Regions from separate parts of the Nonomuraea sp. NPDC003804 genome, predicted to be linked through region 1. Evidence: riboswitches for the same ligand, from Rfam matches in the RefSeq annotation. Region 1 holds a riboswitch; each other region holds the start of a gene.
What was found. A riboswitch is a leader RNA that binds a small molecule or an ion and turns the genes downstream of it on or off. The one in region 1 is predicted to bind thiamine pyrophosphate.
Positions count from the first base shown of each region.

Region 1 (3,887 bases):
GGCGCCCGCCCGGGAGAGCCCGCCCGGGAGAGGCCGGGGACACCGCCCGCGCCGCCCGTCCCCCGTGGCGGGTGGCGCGGGCGGAGTCCCGCTCTCGGCCCCGTGGGCGGGCCCGGGCCCGGTGCGTGGCGCGGGCGGGTCCAGCCCCGGGCCGCGTGGCGGCGTGGGCGGGTCCCGTCCGGTCTCAGCGGCGCTCGGGCAGGGGCAGGTACACCTCGCCGCCGCCGCGCACGAACTCCTCCGCCTTCTCCCGCATCCCCTCCTGCGCCCGCAGATCGTGGGAGATCCGCATCGAGCAGAACTTCGGCCCGCACATCGAGCAGAAGTGGGCGGTCTTGGCCGGAGCCGCGGGCAGCGTCTCGTCGTGGAAGGAGCGGGCCGTGTCCGGGTCGAGGGACAGGTCGAACTGGTCCTCCCAGCGGAACTCGAACCGCGCCCGCGACAGCGCGTCGTCCCACGCCTGCGCCGCCGGATGGCCCTTGGCCAGATCGGCGGCGTGTGCGGCGATCTTGTAGGTGATCACGCCGGTCTTGACATCGTCCTTGTCCGGCAGGCCGAGGTGCTCCTTCGGCGTGACGTAGCACAGCATCGCGGTGCCGTACCAGCCGATCATGGCCGCGCCGATGCCCGAGGTGATGTGGTCGTAGCCGGGCGCGATGTCGGTGACCAGCGGGCCGAGGGTGTAGAACGGGGCGTCGTCGCACAGCTCGCGCTGCAGGTCCACGTTCTCCTTGATCTTGTGCATGGGCACGTGGCCGGGCCCCTCGACCATCACCTGGACGTCGTGGGCGTGGGCGATCCGGGTGAGCTCGCCCAGCGTGCGCAGCTCGGCGAACTGCGCCTCGTCGTTGGCGTCGGCGATCGAGCCGGGACGCAGCCCGTCGCCGAGGGAGAAGGCGACGTCGTAGGAGGCGAGGATCTCGCACATCTCCGCGAAGTTCTCGTACAGGAAGTTCTCGCGGTGGTGCGCCAGGCACCAGGCCGCCATGATCGAGCCGCCGCGCGAGACGATGCCGGTCGTGCGGCCGACGGTGAGCGGCACGTACGCCAGCCGTACGCCGGCGTGCACGGTGACGTAGTCGACGCCCTGCTCGCACTGCTCGACGAGGGTGTCGCGGTAGATCTCCCACGACAGGCGGGCGGCGACCCCGTCGACCTTCTCCAGCGCCTGGTAGAGGGGGACGGTGCCGATGGGCACGGGGGAGTTGCGGATGATCCACTCGCGGGTGGTGTGGATGTCGCGGCCGGTCGACAGGTCCATGACGGTGTCGGCGCCCCAGCGGATGGCCCAGGTCATCTTCTCCACCTCCTCCTCGACGGAGGAGGTGACGGCGGAGTTGCCGATGTTGGCGTTGATCTTGACCAGGAAGTTGCGCCCGATGATCATCGGCTCGCTCTCGGGGTGGTTGACGTTGGCCGGGATGACGGCCCTGCCCGCCGCCACCTCCGCGCGGACGAACTCCGGGTCGACGCCCTCCCTGGCCGCGACGAACTCCATCTCCTTGGTCACCACGCCGCGGCGGGCGTAGGCGAGCTGGGTGACGGGCGCGCCCGCCGCCCTGAGGGGGTCGCGGCGCCGCCCGGCGAACGCGCTCGTCCCTGCGCGCTTCCACGCGTTCTGGTCGCGGTAGCCGTCGTCGAGGGGCTGGACCTGGCGGCCGCCGTACCGGGCCACGTCGCCCCGGTCGAGGACCCACCGCTCGCGCAGCGGGGCCAGGCCGCGGGTGACGTCGGTCTCGACCTCCGGGTCGGTGTAGGGGCCGGAGGTGTCGTAGACGGTGAAGCTCGTGCCGTCGGACAGGCTGATCCGGCGCATCGGGACCCGGAGATCGCCCTGGTAGATCTTGGAAAAACGCGCGCCACTCATCGCGCAAACTCCCTTCGCCGGCATTACCCGGAGCAGGTTCTGGCGGTCGGCGGCTGGTCAGCCGTCCTCTCAGCCCGGTCACACCGGGCTCCCGCGTTGGTCGGCGCCACCGTAACCCGATCACCGGGGGCGCGCGCAACCCCCGATCCGTCCAGGTGTCCGAAACCCCCGGGGGTGAAGGGTCCGGTCCGCGGCCGGAACCGGACGAGGCGGACGGCGCAGCGTACGCAGGTCGGCGACGCAGTAGGGTCGCAAGCGTGAGCGAAACTTCCGCCCCTTCGTCAGCGGAGGACCGGATCTGGACGGTTCCTAACCTGCTGAGCTTCCTGCGCCTGCTGGGTGTGCCCGTGTTCCTGTGGCTGGTTCTCGGGCCCCAGGCCGACGGCTGGGCGATCGGGCTGCTCATGGTCGCGGGATTCACCGACTGGCTGGACGGCAAGATCGCCCGCGCGTGGAACCAGACCAGCAGGCTGGGCCGCATCATCGACCCCGCGGCCGACAAGCTCTACGTCTTCGCCACGATCCTCGGCCTGGTCCTCAGGGACGTGATCCCCTGGTGGCTCGTGGCGATCATTCTCGCCCGGGAAATCTTCGTCGGATGTTTCTTTCCCGTGCTCCGCAAATACGGCTACAAGGCACTGCCCGTGCATTTCCTTGGCAAAGCCGCCATGGCCAACCTCATGTACGCCTTTCCGCTGCTCTTCCTGGCTTCCCATACCGGCTCCTGGTATGCCGATACTGCGAGGATCATCGGATGGGCGTTCGCCATCTGGGGAACGGGTCTGTACTGGTGGGCGGGCGTGTTGTATGTGGTACAGGTGCGCCGGCTCATCACCGCTGCCAGGGATGAGCTGCGCGATCCCCGGCAAACTGCGAAGAAGGAGTGATCGGGTGAAGGCGGTCGTCATGGCAGGTGGGGAGGGCACGCGGTTGCGACCGCTGACCGCGAACCAGCCCAAACCCCTGCTTCCTGTGGTCAACCGCCCGATCATGGAACACGTCCTCCGGCTGCTCCGCAAACACGGACTGACCGAGACCGTCGTCACGGTCCAGTTCCTGGCGGCGCTCGTGCGCAGCTACTTCGGCGACGGCGACGAACTGGGCATGCGCCTGCACTACGCCACCGAAGACCTGCCACTCGGTACGGCCGGCAGCGTCAAGAACGCCGCCGACAAACTCCGCGACGATCGTTTCATGGTCATTTCCGGCGATGCCCTGACCGATATCGATTTATCGGACATGATCCGGTTTCACCGGGAGAATTCGGCTCTTGTCACCATCGGTCTGACGCGCGTCCCCAACCCGCTCGAGTTCGGGATCATCATCGTCGACGACCAGGGCAGGGTGCAGCGCTTTCTCGAGAAGCCCACCTGGGGCCAGGTTTTCTCCGACACGGTCAACACCGGCATCTACGTCATGGAGCCAGAAATCCTCGACGAGGTCCCCGCGGGGGAAGCCGTCGACTGGTCCTCCGACGTCTTCCCGCGCCTGCTCGAACGCGGCGCCCCGATCTACGGCTACGTCTCCGACTGCTACTGGGAGGACGTCGGCACCAACGACAGCTACCTCAAGGCCCAGGCCGACGCGCTGTCCGGACGGGTCAAGCTCGACATCGGCGGCTTCGAGATGTCGCCGGGCGTCTGGGTGGGCGAGGGCGCCGAGGTGGACCCCGAGGCCGTGCTGAAGGGCCCGCTGCTCATCGGCGACTACGTCAAGATCGAGGCCGGGGCCGAGTTGCGCGAGTACACCGTGCTCGGCAGCAACGCCGTCGTGCGCGAAGGGGCCTTCCTGCACCGCGCGGTCGTCCACGACAACGTCTACATCGGCCCCGGCGCGCACCTGCGCGGCTGCGTCATCGGCAAGAACACCGACCTGATGACCGGCGCCCGCATCGCCGAGAACGCCGTCGTCGGCGACGAGTGCGTCATCGAGGCCGAGGCCTACGTCTCCAGCGGCGTCAAGGTCTACCCCTTCAAGACCGTCGAGGCCGGCGCGGTCGTCAACACCAGCGTCATCTGGG
Region 1 is NZ_JBEXMT010000005.1:13,661-17,547, reverse strand. It holds gene thiC (phosphomethylpyrimidine synthase ThiC) at 185-1,867, opposite strand; TPP riboswitch at 1,860-1,972, opposite strand; gene ABZX22_RS08015 (CDP-alcohol phosphatidyltransferase family protein) at 2,125-2,754, shown strand; gene ABZX22_RS08010 (mannose-1-phosphate guanyltransferase) at 2,759-3,887, shown strand, end outside.

Region 2 (3,887 bases), on a different contig from region 1:
GAAGGAGATCGTGGGCGGCAACCGTACCCAGATCAAGGGTCTGCTGAGAGACCAGAAGATCATCGCGGGCATCGGCAACGCCTACTCCGACGAGGTGCTGCACGCGGCCCGGATGTCACCCTTCAAGATGGCGGCCACGCTGACCGACGCGCAGATCGCCGACCTGCACGAGGCGATCGTCACCACGCTGCGGGATGCGGTGGAGCGCGCCCACGGCCTGGCGGCCAAGGACCTGAAGGCGGAGAAGAAGTCGGGGCTGCGCGTCCACAACAGGACGGGGCAGCCGTGCGAGGTGTGCGGCGACACCATCCGCGAGGTGTCGTTCGCCGACTCCTCGCTGCAGTACTGCCCGACCTGTCAGACCGAGGGCAAGATCCTTGCCGACCGGCGGATGTCGAAGCTGCTCAAGTAGACGGCGTCAGGCGACGAACGGCGGCCGGCCGCTCTCACTGACCAGAGGCTTGCCCGCCAGCTCCCACGACTGCATGCCGCCGCCGACGTTGACCGCGTCGCGGCCGATGTGGTTGAGCCACGCGGCGGCGTGCGCGGACCGACCGCCGACCCTGCACACCACGTAGACGGGGCCGGAGGGGAGCTCGTCGACGCGGGCCTGCAGCTCGCCGAGCGGAATGTGGGTGGCGTCGGGGGCGTGGCCCGCCGTCCACTCCTCGGGCTCGCGGACGTCGAGCAGGAAGGCTCCGGCGGGCACGTCGGTGACGTCGATTTCGGGAACGGTCATGTCCCCATTCTCGCGGACCCGCCCCACCACAACCTCCCGGAACTGCGAAGAAAGCGCGGGCCGGGGTTTCTCGGGGAGGCCGGTGCCGGCGTCCGGTCGCGGTTGTAGGGGGCGCGGGCGGGGTCTTCCTGGGTGGCCGGGAGGCCGGTGCGGTGGTGTGGGCGGGTGGTCGGGGCTTCTTCGGGAGGGCCGGTTCGGTGGCGTGGCTTGCGGGAGGGGCGGGCGGGAGGGGCGGGGAGGCGGGGAGGGGGTGGTTGCCAAAAAGGAACGAGATGTAATAATTCGCCTCAAACCAGTAACCGCGGGAGCTCGGGCATGGCCGGGCTGAGAGGGCGACCCCCAGGCGTCGCCGACCGCATGAACCTGTCCGGGTAATGCCGGCGTAGGGAGCGTGCGATGACGCATGTCGTCGATCCGAAGCATGCCGAAGTACCGCTGACCCTCGACCAGGCCCCGCCCAGAACCCTCGGCGTCCTCGACCAGGGCGCCTTCTGGGCCAACCTCGGGGTCAGCCTCCTGGGTTTCTCCTTCGCCCTCTTCCTCATCAACCCTCTCCTCGACGACAACCCGCTGACGATGACCGCCGCGGTCACCGCCACCGTCGTCGGGAGTCTCATCGGCACCGCCATGGTGGGCCTCGCGGCCATCCCCGGCGCCCAGACGGGACAGCCGGCGATGGTGCTGCTCAGGGGCCTGTTCGGGGCGAGGCTGTCCTACGTCCCCACGGTGCTCAACATCATCCAGATGCTCGGGTGGGGTGCCTTCGAGCTGTGGGTCATCGCCATGGGCGCCCAGGCGATCGTCGGCGACGCCGTGCCGTACGCGGTCTGGGTGATCGTGGCGGGCGTGATCACCACCGGGCTGACGATCTACCCGCTCGGTGCGATCAGGCTCATCAGGCGGATCGTCACGATCGGCGTGATCGTCTCGACCGTCTGGTTCGCGGTCGCGCTCCTGCAGCGGGCTCCCGCGCCGACCGGCGGCTCGTGGGACGCCTTCGCCCCCGCCGTCGACTTCGTGATCGCGCTGTCGGTCTCGTGGGTACCGCTGGCCGCCGACTTCGCCCGGCACTCGCGCAGCAGCTCGGCCGCCTTCACCGGCGTGGTGGGCGGTTACACGATCGCCCAGGTGGCGTGCCTGGCCATCGGCGTCTACGCGGTCGCGATCGCCGGCCATGACGCCGTGCTGAACGACCCGACGGCGGTCTTCGGCCCGTTCGTCGCCGCGCCGCTGGGCGCGCTGTTCTTCGGCATCCTGGTGCTGCGCGAGACCGACCAGTCGTTCGCGAACGTCTACTCCACGGCCATGTCGCTGCAGAACCTCATGCCGCGCGTCGACCGGCGCGTCTTCTCGGTGGCTCTCGGCGTCGTGACGATCGGCGTGGCGCTCCTCGTCGACGTCAACTCCTACAGCGCCTTCCTCAGCATCATCGGCGCCGTCTTCGTGCCGATGCTGGGCGTGCTCGTCGTCGACTACTTCCTGCTCGGCAGCGGCAGGACCTGGAACACCGGCGAGCGCGCCCCCTCCCGCTGGATCATGACGGTCCCGTGGGCGCTCGGGTTCTGCGCGTGGTGGCTGCTGGCCGCCCCGTCCACGATCCCGTGGTGGGCCGCGATCTGGGACGGCGCCCGCGCGGCGCTCGGCTTCACCCGCCAGCCGTGGATGAGCGCGGCGCTGGGCGCCTTCCTGGTCGCCGGCCTGGTCACGCTGCTGGTCGGCCTGCTCGGCGGCGCGGTACGGCGGCGCCGCTAGCCTTCGACGCGCAGCAGGCGTTCGAGCGCGGTGGGCCCGCCGGGGTAGCTCTCGCGATCGGCGACCCGGTGGCAGGGCACGATCACGCACACCGGGTTGCCGTTGAGCGCGTTGCTCACCGCGCGCAGCGCCTGCGGCCGTCCGATGCGGGCCGCCAGGTCGCCGGTGGTCGTGGCGGTGCCGTACGGCACCGCCATGGTCATCTGCAGCAGCGTGCGTGCGAACGGCGTGGCCAGCTGCAGGTCGACGGAGACGGTGAAGGCGCGCAGGCGTCTGGAGAAGTAGGCGTCGAGCTCGCGCCGCACCGGGTCGAGGCGGCGCGGGTCGGGCCCGACGAGCCCGCCGACGGCCCGCGAGATCCGCTCGAAGACGGCGTGCTCGTCGTCGAAGCTGCAGGCGACCACGCCCTTGCCGGTCACCGCGAGCACCAGCCTGCCCACGGCGCCGTCGTAGGTGCCGATGGCGACCTCTGGCGGTCGCTCGGGCCGGTAGGTGGGTGAGGTGACCCTCAACAGGGCATCGAGGTCGCCAGCCGACATAGCCCGCAGCGTATCGGACGGATCAGGCCACGGAGCGAGGCCGCCACCGGCACTATGGAAAGGTGGGTGACGAGGAGATCACCGCGGCCGTACTCTCCAGCGCCCCCAACGCGGTCGTCGTGCTCGACAGAGACCAGGCCGTGCTGGCCTGGAACCCTGCGGCGGAGCGGTTGTTCGGGTGGAGTTTCGAGGAGCTGGTCGGGCGGCGCGCGCCGATCGTTCCCGGCGAGCTGACCGCCGAGCACAACGCGGTGCTGGAGCGGGTTCGCACGGGTGGCCAGGTCTCGTTGCGCACCAGGCGCTTCCGCAAGGACGGCACGCTGCTCGACGTGCGGGTCGACACGAGCGCGCTGCTGCAGGGCAACGCGGTGATCGGCTACGTGCACGTCCACCACCCGACCGGCGACGACGTCGCCGCGCACGACCGGTCGGCGCGCAGGGCCATGCTGGTGCGCCGGCTCACCGACGTGGTCGGCGACATCAACGCCGAGCTGGAACTGCCGGCCGTGCTGGACCGGATCGCGGCCAGCCTCACCGAGCTGACGGGAGCCGACGCGGGCGGGTTCGTGCTGATCGAGAAGGAGCGGCTGCGGCTGGTCAGCGCCTACCAGCTGCCCGAGACGCTCAGGGACGCCACCGCGGACCTGCGCAGCAGCCTGGTGGGCAAGCTGCTGCGCACCGGCAGGACCGTCATGCTGGAGTCGCAGGGGCTCGACGACCTGGTGTGGGCGGAATTACCCGGCCTGCACACGATCGCGCTCGGCCTGGCCGCTGTGGGCGGGCGCCCGTACGGGGCGCTCTACGCGTTGTTCGCCGAGCGAAAACCGGGGCCGCTCGAGCTGGAGCTGCTCGAGTTG
Region 2 is NZ_JBEXMT010000029.1:111,708-115,594, forward strand. It holds gene ABZX22_RS33490 (DNA-formamidopyrimidine glycosylase family protein) at 1-412, shown strand, start outside; gene ABZX22_RS33495 (rhodanese-like domain-containing protein) at 419-739, opposite strand; TPP riboswitch at 1,031-1,145, shown strand; gene ABZX22_RS33500 (cytosine permease) at 1,136-2,491, shown strand; gene ABZX22_RS33505 (methylated-DNA--[protein]-cysteine S-methyltransferase) at 2,488-3,030, opposite strand; gene ABZX22_RS33510 (PAS domain S-box protein) at 3,093-3,887, shown strand, end outside.
Region 2: linked by a shared signal. The riboswitch ahead of ABZX22_RS33500 (cytosine permease) and the one ahead of thiC (phosphomethylpyrimidine synthase ThiC) in region 1 are both predicted to bind thiamine pyrophosphate.

Region 3 (3,887 bases), on a different contig from region 1:
CAGTCACGTATCCCGACCTCGGGATCTTCCAGGCGTAGGGGGTCGAGTCGCTGTCCTGACTCGATGATCCTACGGCCCTGGACGAGGTCGCGTGGCCTGTTGACGGTCAGCACCCCGGCCAGCCTGTCGGTGTCTGTCAACCAGCAGACCGACCACTTGGCCGCCGAGGGATCGCCGCGGCGCAACAGGCGCGCGCCGGCATGGTGGCCGGCGTACTGCACCATGTGGCCGAACTGCTCCGACCAGAAGTACGGCACAGGATCATAGACCGCCTCGTCGCCCAGCAGCGTGGCCACGGCGACCTCGGGGGCGTTGAGCGCGGTGTCCCAGTGCTCCACGCGCAGCCTGGTGTGGAAGCGGCGCGACCACCAGGCCGCGCAGTCGCCGACGGCCACGACGTTCGGCAGGGAGGTGCGCAGATGCTCGTCGGTGACGACGCCGTTGTGCAGGTCGATGTCGGAGCCTGCCAGCCACTCGACGGCCGGGCGGACGCCGATGCCCGACACCACCACGTCGGCCTCGACGAAGTCGCCGTCGACCAGGCGCACCCCGCCCTCCTCCACGGCCGCGACCATGGTGTCCAGCCGCAGGTCCATGCCCTCGTACCAGGGGACGGTGTCGCCGCCCACCTCGGGCCCGAGCACGTGCGCGAGCGGGGCGGGGCCCGCCTCCACGACGGTGACCCGGCAGCCGGCCGTACGGGCGGCCGTGGCCACCTCCGCGCCGATCCAGCCCGCGCCGATGACCGTGACCCTGGCGTCGGCCACCAGGCGGGCCCGCAGCTCCAGGGAGTCGTCGAGGGTGCGCAACACGTGCTGGCGACCCTCGCCGGGCAGCCTGATCGGCTCCGCCCCGGTGGCGATGACCAGGCCGTCGTAGGCGATCTCGCCCTCGGTCGTCTCCAGGACCCCCGCGCGCAGCCCCTTGGCCGACACCCCCGGCCGGTGCTCCACCCGCATGGCCTCGAGGTCGGAGTCGACGAAGCTGGAGTCGGCCGTGCCGAGCAGCACCGCCTTGGACAGGGGCGGACGATCGTAGGGCCGGTGCCGCTCCTCGCCGACCAGCGTGATCCTGCCGCTGAATCCACGAGATCTCAGCGCCTCGACGCTGCGTATGCCTGCCAGTCCGGCGCCCACCACCACGACATGATTCACGCTCAGACCATAACCAATCCGGCGCCGGTCACCAGGGTCCGGGCCTTGAGTAGGCTTGTTCGCGGAAGACGCGCGGGAGTCCGGCCGTACCGGGCTGAGAGGAAGGCTGTGACGGGCCTTCGACCGCAAGACACCTGATCCGGGTCATGCCGGCGAAGGGAGCGAGATGCATCTGATCGTGGGCGGCGGCGTGGTGGGCCTGTCCGTCGCCTGGCGTCTGGCGCGCGCGGGCACGCGTGTCACGGTGATCGACCCGGCCCCGGCGCGTGGCGCCTCCCACGCGGCCGCGGGCATGCTGGCCCCGGTCAGCGAGGTCTCCTACACCGAGGAGTCGCTGCTCAGGCTGGGGCTGGCGGCGCTGGAGCGCTGGCCCGCCTTCGCCGCGGAGCTGGAGGCCGACAGCGGGCTGCGGCTCGACTACCGCACCCAGGGCACGCTGGACGTCGCCTTCGACACCGACGACCTGGCGGCGCTGGACGAGCTCGCCGTGTTCATGGACAAGCTCGGGCTGCCGGTGCGGCGGCTGACGGGGCGCGAGTGCCGCCGCAGGGAGCCGATGCTGGCGCCGTCGGTCAGGGGCGGCGTGCTGGCCGAGGGTGACGCCTGGGTCGACCCCCGACGCGTCACCGCGGCCCTGCTGGCCGCGCTGGAGAAGGCGGGGGTGGCGCTGGTGCGGCGGCGCGTGGCCGCGCTGGTCCGCGACGGCTCGGCCGTGGTGGGCGTACGGCTGGAGCCGCCCTCGGCCGCCACCGGGAACGTTCCGGCGGACGCCACGGACGGCGGGCGGGCCGACTCCCCGAACGGCAGGCCGATCGACGCCTCGGACGGCGGGCGCGCGGACGCCTCGGACGCCTCGGACGCCTCGGGCGATGTGCTGACGGGCGAGCGGGTGGTGCTGGCGGCCGGCGCGTGGAGCGGCGGGCTGACCGACCTGCCGGTACGCCCGGTCAAGGGCCAGATCATGCGGCTGCGCTCGCCGTCCCCCCTGCTCGGCACCTGCGTGCGCGGCGTGGTCCACGGCTCGCCCGTGTACCTGGTGCCGCGCGGCGACGGCGAGCTCGTCGTCGGCGCCACCCAGGAGGAGCTGGGCTTCGACACCACGGTGACCGCGGGCGGCCTGTACGAGTTGCTGCGCGACGCCAGGGAACTGGTCCCCGGCATCACCGAGCTGCAGGTGGCCGACGTCGTGGCGGGACTGCGGCCGGGCACCCCCGACAACCTGCCGCTGATCGGCCCGTACGGCCCCGGCCTCACCGTCGCCACCGGACACCACAGGGGCGGCGTGCTGCTGGCCCCGCTCACCACCGCGATCCTCCACGGCGAGGAGGGCGAGCTGGCCGCCCTGTGCGCGCCGCAGCGGTTCCAGACAGCCGGACAAGGAAGTGACTGATGCACGTGACGATCAACGGGGCCGCGCACGAGGTGCCCGACGGCACCACGGTGGCCCAGGCCGTCCAGCGGCTGACGGCGCAGACGACGGGTGTCGCCGTGGCGGTCAACGACGAGGTGGTCACCAGGGGCACGTGGGAGACCACCTCGCTGGCCGACCGCGACAGGGTCGAGATCCTCACGGCGGTGCAGGGTGGATGAGCTGATCATCGCCGGGGAGAAGTTCGGCTCCCGGCTCATCATGGGCACCGGCGGCGCCCCCTCCCTCGAGGTGCTCGACCAGGCGCTGGCCGCCTCCGGCACCGAGCTGACCACGGTCGCCATGCGCCGCCTCGACCCCGGGGCCAAGGGGTCGGTGCTCGACGTGCTGCGCGCCCGCGGGATCAAGGTCCTGCCGAACACGGCGGGCTGCTTCACGGCGGGCGAGGCGGTGCTGACGGCGCGGCTGGCCCGCGAGGCGCTCGGCACGAACTGGGTGAAGCTCGAGGTCATCAGCGACGAGCGGACGCTGCTGCCCGACCCGATCGAGACCTTCGACGCGGCCGAGCGGCTGGTGGCCGACGGGTTCGTGGTCCTGCCGTACATCGGGGACGACCCGGCGCTGGCGCGGCGGCTGGAGCAGGCGGGGTGCGCGGCGGTGATGCCGTTGGGCGCGCCGATCGGCTCGGGGCTCGGCATCCGCAACCCGCACAACATCGAGCTGATCGTGGAGGCGGCGTCGGTTCCGGTGATCCTGGACGCGGGCATCGGCACGGCGAGCGACGCCGCCCAGGCGATGGAGCTGGGGTGCGACGCGGTGCTGCTGGCGACGGCGGTCACCAGGGCGCGGCGGCCCGACCTCATGGCGGCGGCGATGCGGTCCGCCGTGGAGGCCGGGCGGCTGGCGCGCCAGGCCGGACGGATCCCGCGCCGCCGCTACGCCGAGGCGTCCTCCCCGATGACCCCCTGATCCGCGCGGGGTCCGCCACGGCCCCCGCGCCACGGGGGGCCGTGGGGCCGTGGGTCCGCGGTGGGCGCAGAGCACCGGTGGGACGTGACCTCCGGGCAGGCTTCGCGCCGCCTTCCCAGATCAGGAATCAAACGGGCATCGGTTTGGGACTGTCGGGCCATGCGGGGGGCGAATCGCCCGTAAACTCGGCCAGGTGGACACGACGATCGCGGACCCCCTCGTAGGGCGACTGCTCGACGGGCGCTATCGCATCGAGTCCCGGATCGCCCGGGGCGGGATGGCGACGGTCTACCTGGCGCTCGACATCCGGCTCGACCGCACGGTCGCGCTGAAGGTCATGCACCGCACGCTGGCCGAGGACCCCGCTTTCGTGCGCAGGTTCATCGGCGAGGCCA
Region 3 is NZ_JBEXMT010000012.1:37,470-41,356, reverse strand. It holds gene ABZX22_RS18200 (FAD-dependent oxidoreductase) at 1-1,154, opposite strand, end outside; TPP riboswitch at 1,217-1,332, shown strand; gene ABZX22_RS18195 (FAD-dependent oxidoreductase) at 1,321-2,544, shown strand; gene thiS (sulfur carrier protein ThiS) at 2,544-2,744, shown strand; gene ABZX22_RS18185 (thiazole synthase) at 2,737-3,492, shown strand; gene pknB (Stk1 family PASTA domain-containing Ser/Thr kinase) at 3,686-3,887, shown strand, end outside.
Region 3: linked by a shared signal. The riboswitch ahead of ABZX22_RS18195 (FAD-dependent oxidoreductase) and the one ahead of thiC (phosphomethylpyrimidine synthase ThiC) in region 1 are both predicted to bind thiamine pyrophosphate.